3 regions of the Lelliottia amnigena genome follow, and region 2 is predicted to be linked to each of the others. Evidence: predicted binding sites of a transcription regulator. Region 2 holds the regulator's gene; each other region holds the start of a gene.
The links. Region 2 encodes sigma-54, which starts transcription at its own class of promoters, with help from an activator protein. Its sites were predicted from a motif close to GTTGGCACANNTTTCGCTNT; they were not measured.
Positions count from the first base shown of each region.

Region 1: a site for sigma-54 is predicted at 2,183-2,202, ahead of I6L74_RS21140 (branched-chain amino acid ABC transporter substrate-binding protein). Genes of this name have one in related genera too.
Region 3: a site for sigma-54 is predicted at 1,574-1,593, ahead of I6L74_RS14185 (amino acid ABC transporter substrate-binding protein). Genes of this name have one in related genera too.

Region 1 is NZ_CP077236.1:4,468,882-4,472,161, reverse strand. It holds gene I6L74_RS21145 (ABC transporter permease subunit) at 1-789, opposite strand, end outside; gene I6L74_RS21140 (branched-chain amino acid ABC transporter substrate-binding protein) at 891-2,012, opposite strand; gene I6L74_RS21135 (YecA/YgfB family protein) at 2,489-3,157, shown strand; gene tyrP (tyrosine transporter TyrP) at 3,197-3,280, opposite strand, start outside.
Region 2 is NZ_CP077236.1:1,237,381-1,240,660, forward strand. It holds gene lptB (LPS export ABC transporter ATP-binding protein) at 1-627, shown strand, start outside; gene rpoN (RNA polymerase factor sigma-54) at 675-2,108, shown strand; gene hpf (ribosome hibernation promoting factor) at 2,131-2,418, shown strand; gene ptsN (PTS IIA-like nitrogen regulatory protein PtsN) at 2,501-2,992, shown strand; gene rapZ (RNase adapter RapZ) at 3,038-3,280, shown strand, end outside.
Region 3 is NZ_CP077236.1:3,037,164-3,040,443, reverse strand. It holds gene lnt (apolipoprotein N-acyltransferase) at 1-1,510, shown strand, start outside; gene I6L74_RS14185 (amino acid ABC transporter substrate-binding protein) at 1,868-2,773, shown strand; gene I6L74_RS14180 (amino acid ABC transporter permease) at 2,929-3,280, shown strand, end outside.

The sequences.
Region 1 (3,280 bases), 1.3 Mb from region 2:
GGCGATCCCGAGAATCAACCCGCCCAGCATCGCCCCCGGCAGTGACCCAATCCCACCAAGAACCGCAGCCGTAAAGGCTTTGATGCCGATAACAAACCCGACGTAAAAATCAAAGGTGCCGTAGTTCATGGTAATCAACACACCCGCAAGGCCAGCCATGGCTGCACCAATCACGAACACCAGCGAAATTATCCGGTCCGTATTTATGCCTAAAATCGACGCCATTTTGCGGTCCTGCTGAACGGCGCGGCACATGCGTCCTAATCGGGTATTGCTGATTATCCAGGTGAGCAGCAGCATGCCTGCGAATGAGGCAATCAGAATAAACACTTTGGTATAGGTGACCTGGACAAACCCCTCGCCAAGGTGAAAACGGAACACGCCATCCAGCATTGTTGGCACGCCTTGCTGACGCGGCCCCTGGCTGATTTGCGCATAGTTTTGCAGGATTAATGACATCCCGATGGCCGAGATCAGCGGAGCCAGACGCGTTGAGTTGCGCAGCGGTTTATAAGCGATGCGTTCAATCGTCCAGCCATAGACGCCCGTCACGATAATGGTGAACACCAGCGTGCCGAGGATTAATAACGGAAATGACTCCAGGCCAAACCAGGCGAGCAACGCCAGGCCGATGGCGCTGAGATAGGCGGAAATCATATACACTTCGCCGTGAGCGAAATTTATCATCCCGATAATGCCGTATACCATCGTATAGCCGATGGCAATGAGTCCGTATACGGAACCTAGCGTTAAGCCGTTGATCAACTGCTGAAGAAAGAATGTGCTCATCACCGCGCGCTCGTGTTATGGGCTGCACGACACATGCGTGCAGCCTGATGGTTATATCGCGTCGATAAAAAGCTATCGACGTTGAGCGTGACGCCGTTCCGTTACGGCACTTCGGTATATTTCCCTTTGTCATCCCACTGATACACGACGTAGTCGGAGACTTTCAGGTCACCCTTGTCATCCCAGGATTTTTTGCCCATCACCGTTTCAACCGGATTGGCCTTCAGCCAGGCGCTGGCCTTGGCAGAATCCGTACCGCCAGTCGCTTTAAAGGCTGCGGCGATGGCTTGAACAGAGGCGTAGGAATAAAGGGTGTAACCTTCGGGTTCAAACTTACTGGTGCGGAATTTCTCGATGACGGCTTTGCCGTCGGGGATCAAACGGGGATCTTTGCCAAAGGTCATGTAAATACCGTTGGTGTATTTCGGCCCACCTGCCGCGGTCACCATCTCTTCGTTGACGATACAGTCGCCGGAGAAGAATTTGGCCTGCACGCCTTGCTCACGCATCTGACGCACCAGCGGACCGGCTTCCGGGTGACAGCCACCGAAGAACACCACATCCGGTTTTTGCGCGCCGATTTTCGTGACCAGCGCGTTGAAGTCTTTCTCACCGCGCGACAAGCCTTCGTACATCACGTCATTCACGCCACGTTTTGCCAGCGCGGCTTTCGTCGCATCCGCCAGTCCCTGACCGTAGGTGTCTTTATCGTGAATGATCACCACCCGTTTGGCCTTCAGCTTATCAATAATAAAATCGCTGGCGACTTTCCCTTGCTGATCGTCACGTCCGCACATGCGGAACATATCGCTCATGCCGCGTTCGGTGATTAACGGGTTGGTAGAGCCTGGAGTGATTGCCAGGACGCCTGCGTCGTTGTACACCTCGGAGGCGGGCATCGTCGACGATGAGCAAAAATGCCCGACAACCGCTTTGACTTTGTCCTGATCAACCAGACGGTTAGCGACGGAGACGGCCTGTTTAGGCTCGCAGGCATCATCACCCTGAACCAGCTTAATCTTTTCGCCGTTGATCCCACCGGCGGCATTGATATCTTCGGCGGCCTGAGTCGCTCCATGCCAGTACTGATCGCCATAGGTCGCGTTTGGCCCGGTGAACGGCCCCGCGACGCCAATGACGATATCCGCCTGGGCGGAAAATGCCGTGACCAGACAACCTGCTACTACAAGAGAAAGGGGACTTCTGAGTAATTTCAGCGACATTATTATGTTCCTTAGCAAAGAGGTTTTTGCACCACGGTCCAAACCTGAAGGCAGATGGCGCAGTCAATCCAAAAACAAAAGCGAGAACAAAATGCACGAAACAAACGCGAGCCTGACAATATCCTGCTGATACGGCGAGATTTCCTGTCACCCTTTACGGGCAGGAACATTAAGCAAAATGGTTGCCAGAGTGGATAACCCGTTGCGGGGTTTTGACTTATTTCAGTATAGAGCGCCGTTTTATGCGCTCTGGCAGCATCAACTGAAATTACAGCGGGGATCACATCTCATTAACAATAATGCCCGCCACGTGTGCAACGGTCACGATTCAAGCTATTTTGCACCAGGAAAGCCCATGGGGATGGTGTTGTTATCGTTGTTTGAACACGCTGCGCCGCACGCCTGACGCTGGCGTTGAGAAGTCCCTGGGCATTGTGTGATAAAATCGTTTTCTTTTTTTATCAGGAGTATCTGCAATGACTGAAGGCCCATTAACTGAAAACGAACTGGAGTGGCTGGAAGAGACGTTGATGTCTTACGGTCATGAGGATGCGTCTGTGATTGACGTTTCCGAGCTTGACGGCATGCTTACCGCGGTTTTATCGGGTCCGGTAGTCGTTGAACCCGATACCTGGCTGGTGGCGGTGTGGGGCGGTCAAAAGTATGTTCCGCGCTGGAAAAACGATCGCGAAATGAACCGATTTATCGATCTCTGCTTTAAGCATTTGAACGATATCGCTGAGCGACTGAGTGATTATCCCGATCAGTTTGAACCGGTTTTCGGCGTTAACGACGTGGACGGGAAAAGCTACACCGTGGTGGAAGAGTGGTGTTACGGCTATATGCGCGGGATGGCACTGACCGACTGGTCATCGTTGCCGGAAGCGCTGAAAGCCGATTTAGACATCATTACGCTGCACGGAACGGAAGCGAATGCCGAACAGCTGGATGAATTGACCGAAGACGAATATCACGCCAGCATTGAACGAATCAAACCGGCAGCGCTTCGTTTATATAACTACTGGGTGGCGAACCCGCTAGTGACCGTGGCCCAGCAGCCGATCATCAATGGTGCGAAAGTGGGCCGTAACGATCCTTGTCCGTGCGGCAGCGGTAAGAAATTCAAAAGCTGCTGTTTGCATTAATTGCATTGATAAAAATAGGGCTCATTATGAGCCCTTTTCTTAACCGATTTCCGGTAACAATCCTGCTGCGATTGAAAACTGTACCAGGATAACCACAATACCGCAGGTGAATACCATTGCCAG
Region 2 (3,280 bases):
CTGTTGGGTCCTAACGGTGCAGGTAAAACCACCACCTTTTACATGGTGGTCGGCATTGTTCCGCGCGACGCGGGCAACATCATCATTGATGATGAAGACATTAGCCTGCTGCCGCTGCACGCCCGCGCGCGTCGCGGAATTGGCTATCTGCCGCAGGAAGCGTCTATTTTCCGCCGTCTTAGCGTGTTCGACAATCTGATGGCCGTCCTGCAAATCCGTGACGATTTGACCTCTGAGCAGCGTCAGGATCGCGCCAACGAATTGATGGAAGAGTTCCATATTGAACACCTGCGCGACAGCCTCGGCCAGGCACTTTCGGGCGGTGAACGCCGTCGAGTAGAAATTGCCCGCGCACTGGCAGCCAATCCGAAATTTATCCTTTTGGATGAACCGTTTGCCGGCGTCGACCCTATCTCCGTTATCGACATTAAACGTATCATTGAACATCTGCGCGACAGCGGTCTTGGTGTGCTGATTACCGACCACAACGTGCGTGAAACGCTGGCAGTTTGTGAGCGTGCATATATCGTCAGCCAGGGCCATTTGATTGCTCACGGCACGCCACTCGAAATCCTCGAAGATGAACATGTTAAGCGCGTGTACCTTGGGGAAGACTTCAGACTCTGATAGGGTAGAGGTTAAGTCACGCAGGACCGGAGAAAAACGCCCTGAACATGAAGCAAGGTTTGCAATTACGGCTCAGCCAACAGTTGGCGATGACGCCACAGTTACAACAGGCAATCCGTCTGTTGCAACTGTCAACGTTAGAACTTCAGCAGGAACTGCAGCAAGCGCTGGACAGTAATCCACTGCTGGAGCAAACCGATCTTCATGATGAGGTAGATACCCAGGAAAAGCAGGACACCGAAACGCTCGATACGGCAGATGCCCTTGAGCAGAAAGAGATGCCTGACGAGTTACCGCTGGATGCCAGCTGGGATGAAATTTACACCGCTGGAACCCCATCCGGCACGCGCGCTGATTATCAGGATGATGAGCTACCGGTTTATCAGGGTGAAACTACGCAGTCGCTACAGGATTATCTGATGTGGCAGGTGGAGTTGACCCCTTTCACCGAAACCGATCGTGCGATTGCCACGTCCATTGTCGATGCCGTGGATGACACCGGGTATTTAACGGTAACCCTGGACGAGATTCTGGAAAGCATGGGTGATTGCGAAATCGAACTCGACGAGATCGAAGCCGTTCTCAAGCGCATTCAACGCTTTGACCCTGTCGGCGTCGCAGCAAAAGATCTGCGCGACTGCTTGCTGATCCAGCTTTCTCAGTTTGCAAAAGAGACGCCAAGACTCGACGAAGCGCGGCTGATTATCAGCGAACATTTGGATTTGCTGGCGAATCATGATTTCCGCAGTCTGATGCGCGTTACGCGACTCAAAGAAGACGTGCTGAAAGAAGCGGTGAGTCTGATCCAGTCGCTCGATCCCCGTCCGGGCCAATCGATTCAAACCGGCGAACCCGAATATGTGATTCCTGACGTTCTGGTCCGAAAGCACAACGGTCTCTGGACCGTAGAACTCAATTCCGACAGCATTCCCCGCCTGCAAATCAACCAGCAATACGCGTCTATGTGCACCAGTGCGCGGAACGACTCCGACAATCAATATATTCGTAGCAATCTTCAGGAAGCGCGATGGCTGATCAAAAGCCTCGAAAGCCGAAATGATACGCTGCTACGCGTGAGTCGATGCATTGTGGAACAGCAGCAAGGCTTTTTTGAGCAGGGCGAAGAATTTATGAAACCGATGGTCCTGGCAGATATTGCCCAGGCCGTTGAGATGCACGAATCGACCATTTCGCGTGTGACCACGCAGAAGTATCTGCACAGTCCGCGTGGTATTTTTGAGCTTAAGTATTTCTTCTCCAGTCATGTGAATACCGAAGGCGGTGGCGAAGCCTCGTCGACGGCCATTCGTGCTCTGGTGAAGAAGTTGATCGCCGCGGAAAACCCCGCGAAGCCACTGAGTGACAGTAAGTTAACCACCCTGCTGTCCGATCAGGGTATCATGGTGGCACGTCGTACTGTTGCGAAGTATCGAGAGTCTTTATCCATTCCGCCGTCTAACCAGCGTAAACAACTGGTTTGACACAACCGATAAGGAAGACACTATGCAGCTCAACATCACAGGACACAATGTCGAAATCACTGAGGCTTTACGCGATTTTTTAAACACTAAATTCGCGAAGCTGGAGCAGTATTTCGAGAGGATTAATCAGGTCTACATTGTGTTGAAAGTGGAGAAAGTGACTCATATCTCGGACGCAACCCTGCACATAAATGGGGGCGAAATCCATGCCAGTGCGGAAGGGCAAGACATGTACGCGGCTATCGACGGCTTGATTGACAAGCTTGCGCGACAGCTTAATAAACATAAAGATAAACTGAAACAACACTGATTGTCCGAGCAGTTAACGGGTGCAGGGCGGCCTGTTGTAAAACACAACAGGCCATATGTACAGTTAGCGCTTAGGTGAAATTATGATGAACAACGATTCCGGTCTTCAATTAAGTCATGTCCTTAACCAGGAATGTACCCGCAGTGGCGTTCACTGCCAGAGCAAAAAACGCGCTCTGGAAATCATCAGTGAACTGGCCGCAAAACAGTTAAGCCTGCCACCTCAGGTGGTGTTTGAGGCCATCCTGACCCGTGAAAAAATGGGCAGTACCGGTATCGGCAATGGTATTGCCATTCCGCATGGCAAGCTGGAGGAGGACACACTGCGCGCCGTTGGCGTGTTTGTCCAACTGGAAACGCCAATCGCATTTGACGCGATTGATAACCAGCCCGTCGATCTGCTTTTCGCGCTGCTGGTGCCTGCTGACCAGACCAAAACCCATTTGCACACGCTCTCGCTAGTGGCCAAGCGTCTGGCAGATAAAACAATTTGCCGCCGTCTGCGCGCAGCCCAAAGTGATGAAGAACTGTATCAAATTATCACCGAAGTGGAAGGCAATCAGGATGATGCGTAACCATAAGATGGCCTCCACATCTGCAGGCGCGAGGAGAAACGGAACATGGTGCTGATGATCGTCAGCGGTCGTTCGGGCTCGGGGAAATCCGTGGCCCTTCGGGCGCTCGAAGATATGGGTTTTTACTGCGTCGATAACCTTCCGGTCGTACTGTTACCAGAACTGGCGCGTACGCTGGCTGACAGACAAATTTCTGCGGCCGTCAGCATCGACGTCCGTAATATGCCGGAATCGCCGGAAGTCTTTGAGCAGGCGATGAGCAGCCTGCCAGAAACCTTCACTCCGCAA
Region 3 (3,280 bases), 1.8 Mb from region 2:
GCGCGTACGTTTGCTGCTGGCGCTGTTATTCGGAGCCAGCGGAACGCTGGCTTTTTCTCCTTACGACATCTGGCCCGCAGCGCTTGTTTCGCTGATGGGTTTGCAAGGATTAACGCTTAACCGTCGCCCGGTACAGGCCGCCGCAATCGGCTACTTCTGGGGGCTTGGCCTGTTCGGCTCAGGCATTAACTGGGTTTACGTCAGTATCGCGCAGTTTGGCGGAATGCCGGGGCCAGTTAACGTTTTCCTTGTGCTGCTGCTGGCCGCCTATCTTTCACTGTATACCGGTTTGTTTGCAGGCATTCTTTCTCGCCTGTGGCCTAAAACGACCTGGATTCGTGTCGCCATTGCTGCGCCTGTCGTTTGGCAAATTACCGAATTCCTGCGCGGCTGGGTACTCACCGGTTTCCCGTGGCTCCAGTTCGGATACAGCCAGATTGACGGTCCATTGAAAGGACTCGCACCTGTCATGGGCGTCGAGGCGATCAACTTCCTGCTGATGGTGGTCACCGGCCTGCTCGTTCTGGCACTGATTAAACGTAACTGGAAACCGCTGGTTGTTGCGGTTGTGCTGTTCGCACTGCCCTTCCCGCTGCGTTACATCCAGTGGTTTACGCTGGAGCCTGAACGCGCCACCCAAGTGTCTATGGTACAGGGCAATATCCCTCAGTCGCTGAAGTGGGACGAGAACCAGCTCATTAACACGCTGAAAATCTATCTCGATGCGACGCAAAAAGAGATGGGTAAATCGCAGCTGATTATCTGGCCTGAATCGGCGATTCCGGATCTGGAAATCAATCAGCAACGTTTTCTGAGCATGATGGACGATCTGCTGCGTGCGCGTAATAGCACGCTGATCACCGGGATTGTCGACGCGCGGCTGAATAAGCAAAACCGTTACGACACCTACAACACCATCATTACGCTTGGGAAGGACAATCCGTACAGCTACGAGTCGACCAACCGCTACAACAAAAATCACCTGGTGCCGTTTGGCGAATTTGTCCCTCTGGAATCAATTCTTCGCCCGCTCGCCCCGTTCTTCGATCTGCCAATGTCGTCCTTTAGCCGCGGCCCCTACGTCCAGCCACAGCTGCATGCCCATGGGTTAGCGCTGACCCCCGCCATTTGCTACGAAATTATTCTTGGCGAGCAGGTCCGCGACAACTTCCGCGCTGACACCGACTATCTGCTGACCATTTCAAACGATGCCTGGTTTGGTAAGTCGATTGGCCCGTGGCAACATTTCCAGATGGCGCGTATGCGTTCGCTGGAGCTGGCCCGACCGTTACTGCGCAGCACCAACAACGGCATCACCGCAGTGATTGGCCCGCAGGGCGAAATCCAGGCGATGATCCCGCAGTTCACCCGTGCGGTATTGACCACGAAAGTTACCCCAACCACTGGCCTGACGCCGTACGCTCGTACCGGAAACTGGCCGCTGTGGATCCTGACTGTGCTATTTGGTTTTGGCGCGCTACTGATGAGTTTACGTCGGCGTCGTCGTTAAGCCCCTCCTTTGCCCGGCCACGCGTTGTGTGCCGGGCAAAAAAATCCTGCCTTATTTGCCATTTCTGGCACACCTATTGCTTTGTTAAATCACATATTCAGTCGTTTGGCTTGACGTGCAACTCAGTCGCACCATCGCAGTTCAGCGGTAGCACCGAAACGGTGCAACGAAAGATTATTGCCTCTGAATGGTGCGGCGCGCTTCGCAAAAATAAACAATAACGCAGCAAAATCTTTACATTAAGCCAGACTAAATGTTAACAAGCTTGCATAACACTGCACTCGCATAGCGCGAGATATAACAACATCACAATGGGTATCGATGCGTCTCTGGCGCAGATAATAAAAGGAGTTGGGTATGCAATTACGTAAACTGGCCACAGCAATGCTGGTAATGGGAATGTCCGCAAGCGTCGTTCACGCTGAAGACGCCCCGGCAGCCGGGAGCACTCTCGACAAGATTGCCAAAAATGGCGTGATCGTGGTCGGCCACCGTGAATCTTCCGTCCCGTTCTCATACTACGACAACACGCAAAAAGTCGTGGGTTACTCACAGGATTACTCCAACGCAATCGTTGAAGCCGTCAAGAAAAAGCTGAACAAGCCCGATCTTGAGGTGAAGCTGATTCCAATTACCTCACAAAACCGTATTCCGCTGCTGCAAAACGGCACTTTCGATTTTGAGTGTGGTTCTACGACGAACAACCTTGAGCGTCAAAAACAAGCGGCCTTCTCCGACACCATTTTCGTGGTCGGTACGCGTTTGCTGACCAAAAAAGGCGGTGACATTAAAGACTTCGCGGACCTGAAAGGCAAAGCCGTTGTTGTGACCTCGGGTACCACTTCTGAAGTTCTGCTGCACAAGCTGAACGAAGAGAAGAAAATGGATATGCGCATCATCAGTGCGAAAGACCACGGTGACTCCTTCCGTACGCTGGAAAGCGGTCGTGCAGTGGCCTTTATGATGGATGACGCTCTGCTGGCTGGCGAACGTGCAAAAGCGAAGAAGCCTGATAACTGGGAAATCGTCGGCACCGCGCAGTCTAAAGAAGCTTACGGCTGTATGCTGCGTAAAGACGATGCAGACTTCAAAAAGCTGATCGATGACACCATCGCGAAGACGCAGACCTCTGGCGAAGCGGAAAAATGGTTCGATAAGTGGTTCAAGAACCCGATTCCACCAAAAAATCTCAACATGAACTTTGAACTGTCTAGCGACATGAAAGCCCTGTTCAAAGAACCAAACGACAAAGCACTTAACTAATTAGAACCATAGGGGCGGGATCTCCTGCCCTCTCGATTGTCGGGAAGCGTGGACAGACTATACGCTGAGTGGTCGTTCCCCACTCAGCGCGAAAATTGAGCTTCTCACCAATCTTCGAGGGTAGCGCTGCTACCCTTTTTTTTCTGGAGTTGATTATGTCAATAGACTGGAACTGGGGCATTTTTCTGCAACAAGCCCCGTTCGGCAACACAACCTATCTCGGCTGGCTGTGGAGCGGCTTTCAGGTCACCGTTGCGCTCTCTATAACGGCCTGGATTATCGCTTTCCTTGTCGGCTCGCTGTTCGGTATTTTGCGTACCGTACCTAACCGTTTCCTCTCTTCTCTTGGCACGCTTTACGTTGAACTGTTCCGTAACGTTCCGTTAATCGTGCAGTTCTTTACGTGGTATCTGGTCGTTCCTGAACTGTTACCTGAAAATCTCGGCATGTGGTTTAAGTCGGAGCTGGACCCTAACATTCAGTTCTTCGTCTCCTCCATGCTCTGCC